3 regions of the Streptomyces sp. x-80 genome follow, and region 1 is predicted to be linked to each of the others. Evidence: riboswitches for the same ligand, from Rfam matches in the RefSeq annotation. Region 1 holds a riboswitch; each other region holds the start of a gene.
The links. A riboswitch is a leader RNA that binds a small molecule or an ion and turns the genes downstream of it on or off. The one in region 1 is predicted to bind cobalamin.
Positions count from the first base shown of each region.

Region 2: it holds a riboswitch for cobalamin, as region 1 does, so the genes downstream of both, ACLJWH_RS36910 (cobalamin biosynthesis protein) here and ACLJWH_RS05820 (prenyltransferase/squalene oxidase repeat-containing protein) in region 1, are expected to answer to the same signal.
Region 3: it holds a riboswitch for cobalamin, as region 1 does, so the genes downstream of both, ACLJWH_RS09100 (ribonucleoside-diphosphate reductase subunit alpha) here and ACLJWH_RS05820 (prenyltransferase/squalene oxidase repeat-containing protein) in region 1, are expected to answer to the same signal.

Region 1 is NZ_JAJPWM010000003.1:59,018-62,280, reverse strand. Features, by position in the region: gene ACLJWH_RS05830 (MBL fold metallo-hydrolase) at 1-411, shown strand, start outside; gene ACLJWH_RS05825 (SAM-dependent methyltransferase) at 594-1,514, shown strand; cobalamin riboswitch at 1,704-1,855, shown strand; gene ACLJWH_RS05820 (prenyltransferase/squalene oxidase repeat-containing protein) at 2,033-3,263, shown strand, end outside.
Region 2 is NZ_JAJPWM010000027.1:51,166-54,428, forward strand. Features, by position in the region: gene ACLJWH_RS36895 (anion permease) at 1-382, shown strand, start outside; gene ACLJWH_RS36900 (hypothetical protein) at 408-644, shown strand; gene ACLJWH_RS36905 (hypothetical protein) at 623-1,468, opposite strand; cobalamin riboswitch at 1,672-1,828, shown strand; gene ACLJWH_RS36910 (cobalamin biosynthesis protein) at 1,958-3,007, shown strand; gene ACLJWH_RS36915 (cobyric acid synthase) at 3,018-3,263, shown strand, end outside.
Region 3 is NZ_JAJPWM010000004.1:220,867-224,129, forward strand. Features, by position in the region: gene mctP (monocarboxylate uptake permease MctP) at 1-612, shown strand, start outside; gene ACLJWH_RS09095 (Uma2 family endonuclease) at 706-1,299, opposite strand; cobalamin riboswitch at 1,416-1,575, shown strand; gene ACLJWH_RS09100 (ribonucleoside-diphosphate reductase subunit alpha) at 1,737-3,263, shown strand, end outside.

The DNA.
Region 1 (3,263 bases):
CTGCTGCCCGGCATCACCCCGCACGTCGGGCTGTACGAGGACCCGGACGACGCGACGGTCACCGACCCGCTGGGCGACTACCTCGGCTCCCTGGAACGGATCGGCCGGCTCGCCCCCGCCGAGGTGCTGCCCGCCCATCAGCACGCCTTCACCGACGCGGGCGGACGCGTACGCGATCTCCTCGCCCACCACGAAGAGCGGCTGGCCGGGCTGCGGACGCTGCTCCGCGACCCGCTCACCCCGTGGCAGCTCGCCGTGGCCATGGAGTGGAACCGTCCCTGGGCGCAGATCCCCTACGGCTCCCGGAACATCGCCGTCTCCGAGGCCGAGGCCCATCTGCGCCACCTGGTGAAACTCGGCCACGCGGAACCGGTGCCGGGCTCCGACCCCACGACGTACCAGGCCGTGTAGCGCCGTATCGGACGGCCCGTGCCGAGCCACCGGAAGACCGCGCCCAGCAGGCCGTACCCGGTCGGCGCGCCGCACGCCGTATCGGCCGGATCGTGCGGCCGGAGGGCCCGCCGTCCCCGGCCCACCGGGGCTAAAATGGGCGCCCTGGGCAATCAGTGATCGTTCTCCCCTCGGAGGTCCTCATGGGCGCATTGCGGGGTGTGGCCGCGACGGCCCTCGGCGTGGCCCGTATCCGGGCGGCCGAAAGCGCCCGCGATGACCGGCTGTTCGACGATCCCTACGCCGCCGCGTTCGTGTCCGCGGCCGCGGCCCCGGAGCCACCCGCCGCCCCGCCCCGTTCCGACGGCTCCGAGGTGCCCGCGGCCCGGTACGACGCGTTCTACCGCGGGCTCTCGCGGCACGTCGTGCTGCGCACCCGTTTCTTCGACGACTACCTCATGGCCGCGACCGAGGAACACGGCATCCGCCAGGTGGTGATCCTCGCCACGGGGCTGGACACCCGTGCGTTCCGGCTGGCCTGGCCCGGTGGCGTACGCCTCTTCGAGATCGACCTGCCGGACGTGCTCGCCTTCAAGCACCGCGTCCTCGCCGAGCAGCGGGCCCGGCCGCGCTGTGCGCGCACCGCCCTCGCCGCCGATCTGCGCAAGGACTGGCCGGCCCCGCTCCGGGCCGCGGGCTTCGTACCGGACGAGCCGACCGCGTGGCTCATCGAGGGCCTGCTGGTCTATCTCTCGGCGGATGAGGCCGCGCGGCTGCTGACCGCCGTCGGCGAGCAGTCCGCTCCCGGCAGCCGGCTCGCCTTCCCCGGTGCCGGTGACTTCCGCGGCAGCCCGATGATGGCCGCCGGCCGCGCGATCCCCTCGATGCGCGAGATCAGTGCTCTCTGGAAGGGCGGCCTGTCCGAGGCCGCCCCCGCCTGGCTCGCCCGCCACGGCTGGCATGCGCGCACCCACCCCCGCGCCACCGTCGCCGCCTCCTACGGCCGCGCCGACTGGGTCCCCCCGCACAGCCACACCGCCAGCAGCGGGGCATTCGTCGTGGCCGTACGCGGAGACGGGGAGGCGGACCGGGAGGCGGACGGGGAGCCGGCCGACCCTCGGTGAGGTCCGGGCCCCCTCCGGTGTGGCGTGCGCCGTCCGTACGGCAGGCGCCTCGTGTCCTGTTGCGGCCGGCGCCTCGTACCGCGCGGCGGGCGCCTGCCGTGCGGCGGTGACCGGGGAGGGCGCCGCGCGTGGCGGGCCGAGCCCTCGGGTCCGCGGTCGTACGGGCGAGCGGTCCCGGGCCGGGCGGCGGTTAAAGTGGGCCGGACAACTTCATCCGTGCCCGATCGGGGGAAGCCGGTGGAAATCCGGCGCTGACCCGCAACCGTGAGGACGGCCCGGCCGCACACCGCGGCACCGGGGCCGTACGAGCCGGAGCACCCGGTGGGGCACGGTCAAGGCTCCCGCCGCCGGAACCGCCCGCTCATGCGGACGGCCGGTGCGCGGCACCGTCGAGGTATACGGAGCTGAGCCCGGTGCCACCGCGCCCGATCGGGAGATCGGCGCGCGGGTGGGGGCCGAGCGCGGCTGCGTACCCACCGCTGCGAACCGACCCGAGAGGCACCGACCCGATGGCCCCCATGGCCCTTCCCTTCGCCGTCCAGGCACGCCGTGCCGCCACGGCACTGGCCACCGCCGCCGTACTGGGCGCCACCGCTGCCCCCGCCGCGTTCGCCGACTCCGCCGCGCCCGCCGCCGAGTCCCCCGAGCTGCCCGCCGGGCTGTACGGCACCAAGGACCCGCAGTACGACGGCGTCTGGCGGCAGTCGCTGGCGCTGCTCGCCCAGCACACGGTGGGCGTGCGGCCCGCGACATCGGCCGTCGACTGGCTCGCCGGGCAGCAGTGCGCCGACGGCTCGTTCACCGCCTTCCGTGCCGACCCGGCCAAGGCGTGCGACGCCAAGACGATGCGGGACACCAACCAGACGGGTGCCGCGGTGCAGGCGCTGGCCGCGCTCGGCGGCCGCAGCGACGTGGTGCAGAAGGCCATGACCTGGCTGAAGTCCGTGCAGAACGACGACGGCGGCTGGAGCTCGATGGCCGGTGCGCCCAGCGACGCCAACTCCACGTCGGTGGTCATCGGCGCGCTCGCCGCGGCGGGTGAGAAGCCGGCGTCGGTGACGTCGAAGAAGGGGAACAAGACCCCCTACGACGCGCTGCTGGCCCTCCAGCTGGGCTGCGACGCGAAGGAGGGGGAGCGCGGCGCGTTCGCCTTCCAGCCCAAGGACGGCGCGCTGGCCCCGAACGCCTACGCCACCTCGGCCGCCGCGCTGGGCGCCCTGGGCAAGGGCTTCGTCGTCGACCCCGCGGGCAAGGACGTGACCGAGCCGGTCAAGCCGCTGACCTGCGAGGGCGGGGGCACCAAGCAGGCCACGGCCGATCCGGAGCAGGCCGCTTCGGGCGCGGACGCCTATCTGGTCGCGCAGCTGGACAAGAACGGCCAGCACCTGCTGTCCGCGATGCCGGGCGCCGAGAGCCAACCGGACGTCGCCAACACCGCCACCGCGGTCGTCGCCCTGGCCGCCGGATCGCACGGCGCGGCCGCGCAGCAGCCGCTGAAGTGGCTGGAGAAGAACTCGGCGGACTGGGCCGCGCAGCAGGGCCCGGCCGCGTACGCCCAGTTGGTGCTGGCCGCCCACGCCACCGGCGCCGACCCCCGCGCCTTCGGCGGCAAGGACCTGGTGACCGCGCTCAACGACACCGGCCCCAAGCCGGCCGGCAGCGCGGCGCCGTCCACCGCCCCCGAGAAGGACGCGACCGACAACGACGAAGGCTCCGGCATGTGGTGGTTCGTCCTCGTCGGGCTCGCCA
Region 2 (3,263 bases), on a different contig from region 1:
GGGCCGCAAGGGCGGCGTGGTGCGCTGGTCCACCGCCGGACGGATGGTCATCGCCTGGTGCCTGACGCTGCCGGCCGCCGGTCTCGTCGCGGCGGGCGCCGCGTTCCTGGCCGACCAGGGCGACTGGGGCGTGGCGACGGTCGCGGTCCTGGCGCTCGCCGTCTGCGGTGCGATCTGGGCCGCCTCCCGGCGCAAGCCGGTCGACCACACCAACGTCAACGAGGTCGCTCCCGCGGAGCCGGCGGGCGTCGTCACCACCGCGTTGCAGACCGTCTCCCCTCCCCCGGCAGGTCCGGTGGCCCCCGCGGCCACCGTCGCGCAGGCCGGCCCGCCCGTCCAGGTGGCCGCCCCGCGCGCCGGGGCCGCGACCGCCGGCCACTAGCGGCCCTCAGTCAAGGAAGTCAGCCATGAACATCGAATGGGCAGCTCTCGGCCAGGTCTTCGGCGTCAGCCTCGTGGTGACGGTCGGCATCGTGGGCCTGTTCACCGTCGGCATCGTCGGTACGTCCCGCAGGCCGCGCCAGGAGGGCGAGACGGCGGTGGCCGACGGACCCGGCGCGGGCGCGCGGACCGCGGCGGTGGCCGCCTTCGCGCTGTGCGCGGCGGCCGTGGCGTACGGCATCTATCTGATCGTCGCCACCTGACCCGCCCGGGGCCGGCGCGCCCCGGATCCGGTACCCCGGCGAGGCGCTCGGCGGCCGGCGGCATCAGCCGCGGCCGCCGAGCGCCTCGTCCGTTTCTCCGGTTCTCTGGTTCTCTGGCCGGCGCGTCCGCGATGGCCGTGCCGCCCCGGCTGCCCAGGTACTCGGAGACCCGGACCTGTACGACCTTGCTGAAGGTCTGGTGGTGGGCGCTGCGCGGGCGCGGTTCGGCCGCCCGCCGCGCCGCGTACAGCATCCGGGTGCAGGGCGGCTCCCGGCCGGCCGGCTGCCGCGTCGCACCGGCCTCGCCGCGGTCGGCGGCCCCGGGTGCCGGCGGGCGGACGGGCGCCTTCCCCGCCTCCCGGTACGCCGAGTCGCGGGTCGCGGGTCGCGGGTCGCGGGTCGCGGCGAACTCCCGCTCCGGCAGGCAGCGTTCGGCGGCCGGACCGGTCAGCGCCCTCGATCAGGGCACGGGCGCCGTTCGGCCGGGTGCTGTCGGCGGAGATCGCGAGGTTCTGGCCGCCGAGGACGGACATCCGTCTGCCGTCGGTGGGCCGGCCCGGCAGCTCGGCGACGTCGAACCGGACGCCGGCCTTGAGCTCCCCGGCGACCGAGGCGTACTCGACCGGCCGGTTGCGCATGAACAGGGCGCGGCCGTCGGCGAACCAGCGGCGGCTCTCCGTCTCGTCCATGGCCGTGACCTCGTGCGGCATGATCGGGTCCAGCCGGTCCTTGACGTCGGCGACGCCCTGCTGGAGCGCGCCGACCTGCTCGCCCCTGGTGAAGCCGGCCGCCTCCGGGTCGCCGCCGTTGGCGCTCTCCGGCATCCCCCGGCCCCCTTCCGGCGGCGTCGTCGCCCACCGTGCACCGGACAGTGACGCGGGATCAGGTCCAGGGCAACCGTCCGACGCCCCGCCGGGCACCCTGTGGTCTGCGCCACAGTGCCGGTCGGCGGGCAGCGCCGCAGGTCAAGGGTGAGTTGACGGTAATGCCGGGGCGTGGTGGACTGCCGGAGCCATTCGGCGACAGCAGAGGAAGTCCGGTGCGAATCCGGCGCGGTCCCGCCACTGTCACCGGGGAGCGTTCCTCCACAGAAGGTCACGGCCCGCCTCGCCCCGTCCGTCAGGTCGCGTGCGGCACGGGCGGGAAGGCCGGGGGAAGCGTTGATCCGGGGAGCCAGGAGACTCTGGTCGCCGTCACGTCGAACCAGGGCGCGGACCCTGAGTGAGGACATACCGCCATGCCCGGCCGCCGTTCGAGCCCCCCACTCCGTGCCGTGGCACGCTCCCTTCGAGGCGTGACGGCGGTCTGATCCGATGCGCGGCGAACACGTCACGTACGCGTGCGGCGCGGCCCTCGGCTTTCTCGGCGACCTGATCGCGGCGGACCCCCGGCGCGGCCATCCGGTGGCCGCGTTCGGCCGGGCCGCGGCCGCCGCCGAGCGCGGGCTCTGGCGCGACCACCGGGGGTACGGCGCGGTCCATACGGTGCTGTGCGCGGGCGGCGCGGCCGCCGGCGCCGCGCTCCTCCAGCGCGCGGTACGGGGTCCGGCGCCCCGCCCCGGTGCCCTCCCCCGCCCCGCGCGTACGGCCGCGGGGACCGCGCTCACCGCGGCGGCCGTCTGGGCGGTGCTGGGCGGCACCTCGCTGGGCCGGGAGGCGCGGGCCGTCGGCGGTGCGCTGGCGGCCGGCGAGCTGACCGCGGCGCGGGAGCGGCTGCCGCATCTGTGCGGGCGCGATCCGCAGGCGCTGGACGGGCCGCAGATGGCGCGCGCGGTGGTGGAGTCGGTCGCGGAGAACACCTCGGACGCGGTGGTGGGCGCCCTGGTGTGGGGTGCGGTGGGCGGCGTACCGGGCCTGGTGGCGTTCCGGGCGGTGAACACACTGGACGCGATGGTCGGTCACAAGTCGCCGCGCTACCGGCGGTTCGGCTGGGCCGCGGCCCGGCTCGACGATGTGGCGGGGTGGCCGGGCGCCCGGCTGACCGCGGCGCTGACGGTGCTCGCGGGCCCCGGCCGGCGCGGTGCGCTGCGGGCCTGGCGGGCCGACGGCGGCGCGCACCCGAGCCCCAACGCGGGCCCGGTGGAGGCGTCGTTCGCGGGTGCGCTGGGGGTGCGGCTGGGCGGCACGCTGACGTACGGCGGGCGGGTCGAGCACCGGCCGGTGCTCAACGGCGGGGCGCGGCAGGCCGGGGTGCCCGATATCGAGCGGGCGGTCCGGCTCTCCCGCCGGGTGAGTGCGCTGGCGCTGGCGGTGACGGTCGCGGGCCGGTTCGCGGTCGGCGCGGCCCGGTCGGCGGCGGCGCGGCGGGCGGCGGGCGCGGCGGACAGCACGAGGTTCACGACGGGCCGGCGGCCCGGCAGATGAGGAGGTCCCGGTGAACGGGCGGTTCAAGGCGTCCGGCGGGACCGTCGGCGGCGGCCTGCTGGTGGCCGGCACGACATCCGACGCGGGCAAGAGCGTGGTCACGGCGGGTATCTGCCGCTGGCTGGTGCGGCAGGGTGTGCGGGTGGCGCCGTTCAAGGCGCAGAACATGTCGCTGAACTCGTTCGTGACGCGCGAGGGCGCGGAGATCGGGCGGGCCCAGGCGATGCAGGCCGCGGCGGCCCGGGTCGAGCCGTCC
Region 3 (3,263 bases), on a different contig from region 1:
GCGTTCGCGGCCATCGGCATCGGCGCGCTGGTGCCCGCGGCCATCATGTCGATCGCCGCCGCCAATCTCTTCACCCGTAACGTCTACAAGGACTTCCTCAAGCCCGACGCCACGGCGGCGCAGGAGCACAAGGTCGCCAAACTGGTCTCCCTGCTGGTGAAGGTGGGCGCGCTGATCTTCGTCCTGACCATGGACAAGACCGTGGCGATCAACTTCCAGCTGCTGGGCGGCATCTGGATCCTCCAGACCATGCCGGCGCTGGTCGGCGGCCTGTTCACCCGCTGGTTCCACCGCTGGGCGCTGCTGGCCGGCTGGGCGGCCGGCATGCTCTACGGCACCCTCGCGGCGTACGGCGTGGCCAGCCCCACCCAGGCGCACTTCGGCGGCTCCAGCAAGGAGATCCCCGGTATCGGCCAGATCGGCTACATCGGCCTCACCGCGTTCGTGCTGAACGTCCTGGTGACGGTCGTGCTGACGGTCGTCCTGCGGGCCCTGAAGGCCCCGGACGGCGTCGACGAGACCAGCCCCGCCGACTACACCGCGGACGTCGGCGACAAGGGCGTCACCCCCGATCTGCCCCCGGCCACGGTGAGTTCCCCGGCCGGGCACTGAGCCGGCGGCTCGCACGCGGTCAACGGGCCGTCGCGTCCCCTCGGGGCGCGGCGGCCCGTCGGTGTGCCGGGGCGCGGCGCGCCATGCGCGCGCTCAGCCCACCCAGTCCTTGAGCGCCTCGGTTTCGAGCATGATGCCCACCGGGTCCGGCAGGCGGAGCGCCCTGCCGAACGGGACGGTGTGCACGTCCTCGTAGCGGCTACCGTCGGGCTCGCTGTAAAGAGTCACCTGACAGGCTTGACGGTCGATCAGCAGGTACAACGGGATACCGGTCTCCGCGTACGCGCGGGGCTTCTCCACCCGGTCGTGCTGGTCGGTGCCGGAGTCGGAGTCGCAGGAGGCGACCTCGACCACCATCAGCACCGGGTCGGGATCGGCCCATTCGCCCTGGCCGACGAACGCCTCGCTGGACGCGAGCGAGCCGTCCGGGCGGGCACGGCCGCCGCGGTGCGCCTGCACCCTGAGTCCCTGGCCCGGGTGGAGCCACAGCTCAGGGCGTGAGCGGAGGCAGCGCCGCGTCAGCCACTCGACGATCCGCCCGTGGTCCCCGTCCGGCAGGGATCTGCTCCGGATCCGCCCGTCGACGAACTCCAGCCGCGCGCCTTCCTCTCGGCGGGCGAGTATCCGGGCGGCCTCTTCGAAGTGCTCGGTGAGCGTGATGTGCGGCCGGTCGGTGAGCGCGGCCATGGGGCCTTCTCCTCGCTGTCAGACGTAGCAAGAAACCTGAAATCAACCATAGCGGCGAGCACTGACAGATACCGCTCCATCACTGACGACTCACTACATGTGGGGGTGCGCGCGAGGGGCCACCCCCACATGTATGCTCGTCCTCGCTGTCGCCGCAGGGAAATCCGGTGGGAATCCGGAACTGTCCCGCAACGGTGTATGAGCGCGCATATATGGCCATTCGGCCCCTTCGCGCGCCCGTGAGTCCGAGGACCTGCCGACGGTACGTCCGCGCCGCCGTCGGTGCGGGCGTTGATACGTCCGGGCCTCGCGGGTTGGGCCGGTGGACGCCGCGCGGTGTGCCCGCGCACCCCGAACCGTACCGGGGTGCCGCACGCCCGCGTGCGCCCGTCGCGCCCCGCCCCTCCTGGCCCCCGCCGAGTGAGGGAGAGCACCACGTGACCATCGCGCCAACGGAGCCCGCGTCAGACGCCGAGGTCGGACAGCCCGCGGTGACCACGCTCGGCGTCCCCGCCGGCCGCACCGGAGCGGGCGAGGACGGTCCGGGGGTCGCCCTGCTGCGCACCCTGACCGAGCTGACCGAGGACCTGACCGCGACCGACCCCGGCAAGGTGGCCGCCGCCGCGCTGCGCGGCCGGCACCCCGGCTCCGACGAGGCCGAGCTGCGGTCACTGGCCATCGACGCGGCGGCCGGACTGATCGGCGACGAGCCGCAGTACTCCAAGCTCGCCGCGCGCCTGCTCACCCTCGCCATCGCGGAGGAGGCCGCGGGCCAGGGCGCCGTCTCCTTCTCCGCCTCGGTCGACACCGGCCACCGCGAGGGCCTGATCGCCGACGCGACCGCCGCGTTCGTGCGGACCCACGCGGCCCGCTTGGACGCGCTGGTCGACGCGGCCCTGGCCGACGGCGCCGACGACCGGTTCGGCTACTTCGGGCTGCGCACCCTGCACTCCCGCTATCTCCTGCGCCACCCCACCACCCGGCAGGTCATCGAGACCCCCCAGCACTTCCTGCTGCGGGTGGCCTGCGGTCTCGCGGAGAACGACTCCGTGGCCGCGCTGGACGATGTCGCCGAGCTGTACCGCCTCACCAGCTCGCTCTCCTACCTCCCCTCCTCCCCCACCCTCTTCAACTCCGGCACCCGCCACCCGCAGATGTCCTCCTGCTATCTGCTGGACTCGCCGCTGGACGAGCTCGACTCGATCTACGACCGCTACCACCAGGTCGCCCGGCTCTCCAAGCACGCCGGCGGTATCGGCCTCTCGTACTCCCGGATCCGCGCCCGCGGGTCGCTGATCCGCGGCACCAACGGGCACTCCAACGGCATCGTGCCGTTCCTGCGCACCCTGGACGCCTCGGTGGCCGCGGTGAACCAGGGCGGCCGGCGCAAGGGTGCCGCCTGTGTCTACCTGGAGACCTGGCACGCCGACATCGAGGAGTTCCTGGAGCTGCGCGACAACACCGGTGAGGAGGCCCGCCGTACGCACAACCTGAACATCGCGCACTGGATCCCGGACGAGTTCATGCGCCGGGTCGAGGCGGACGCCGACTGGTCGCTGTTCTCGCCGTCCGACGTGCCGGAGCTGGTGGACCTGTGGGGCGACGAGTTCGACGCCGCGTACCGCAGGGCCGAGGCCGAGGGCAAGGCGCTCAAGCAGATCCCCGCCCGGCTGCTGTACTCCCGCATGATGCGCACCCTGGCGCAGACCGGCAACGGCTGGATGACGTTCAAGGACGCCGCCAACCGCACCGCCAACCAGACCGCCGAGCCCGGCAAGGTCGTCCACTCGTCCAACCTGTGCACCGAGATCCTGGAGGTGACGGACGACGGGGAGACGGCCGTCTGCAACCTGGGCTCCGTGAACCTGGCGGCCCACCTGGGCGAGGACGGTGAGATGGACTGGGCGCGGCTGGACGCGACCGTCCGCACCGCCGTCACCTTCCTCGACCGCGTCGTGGACATC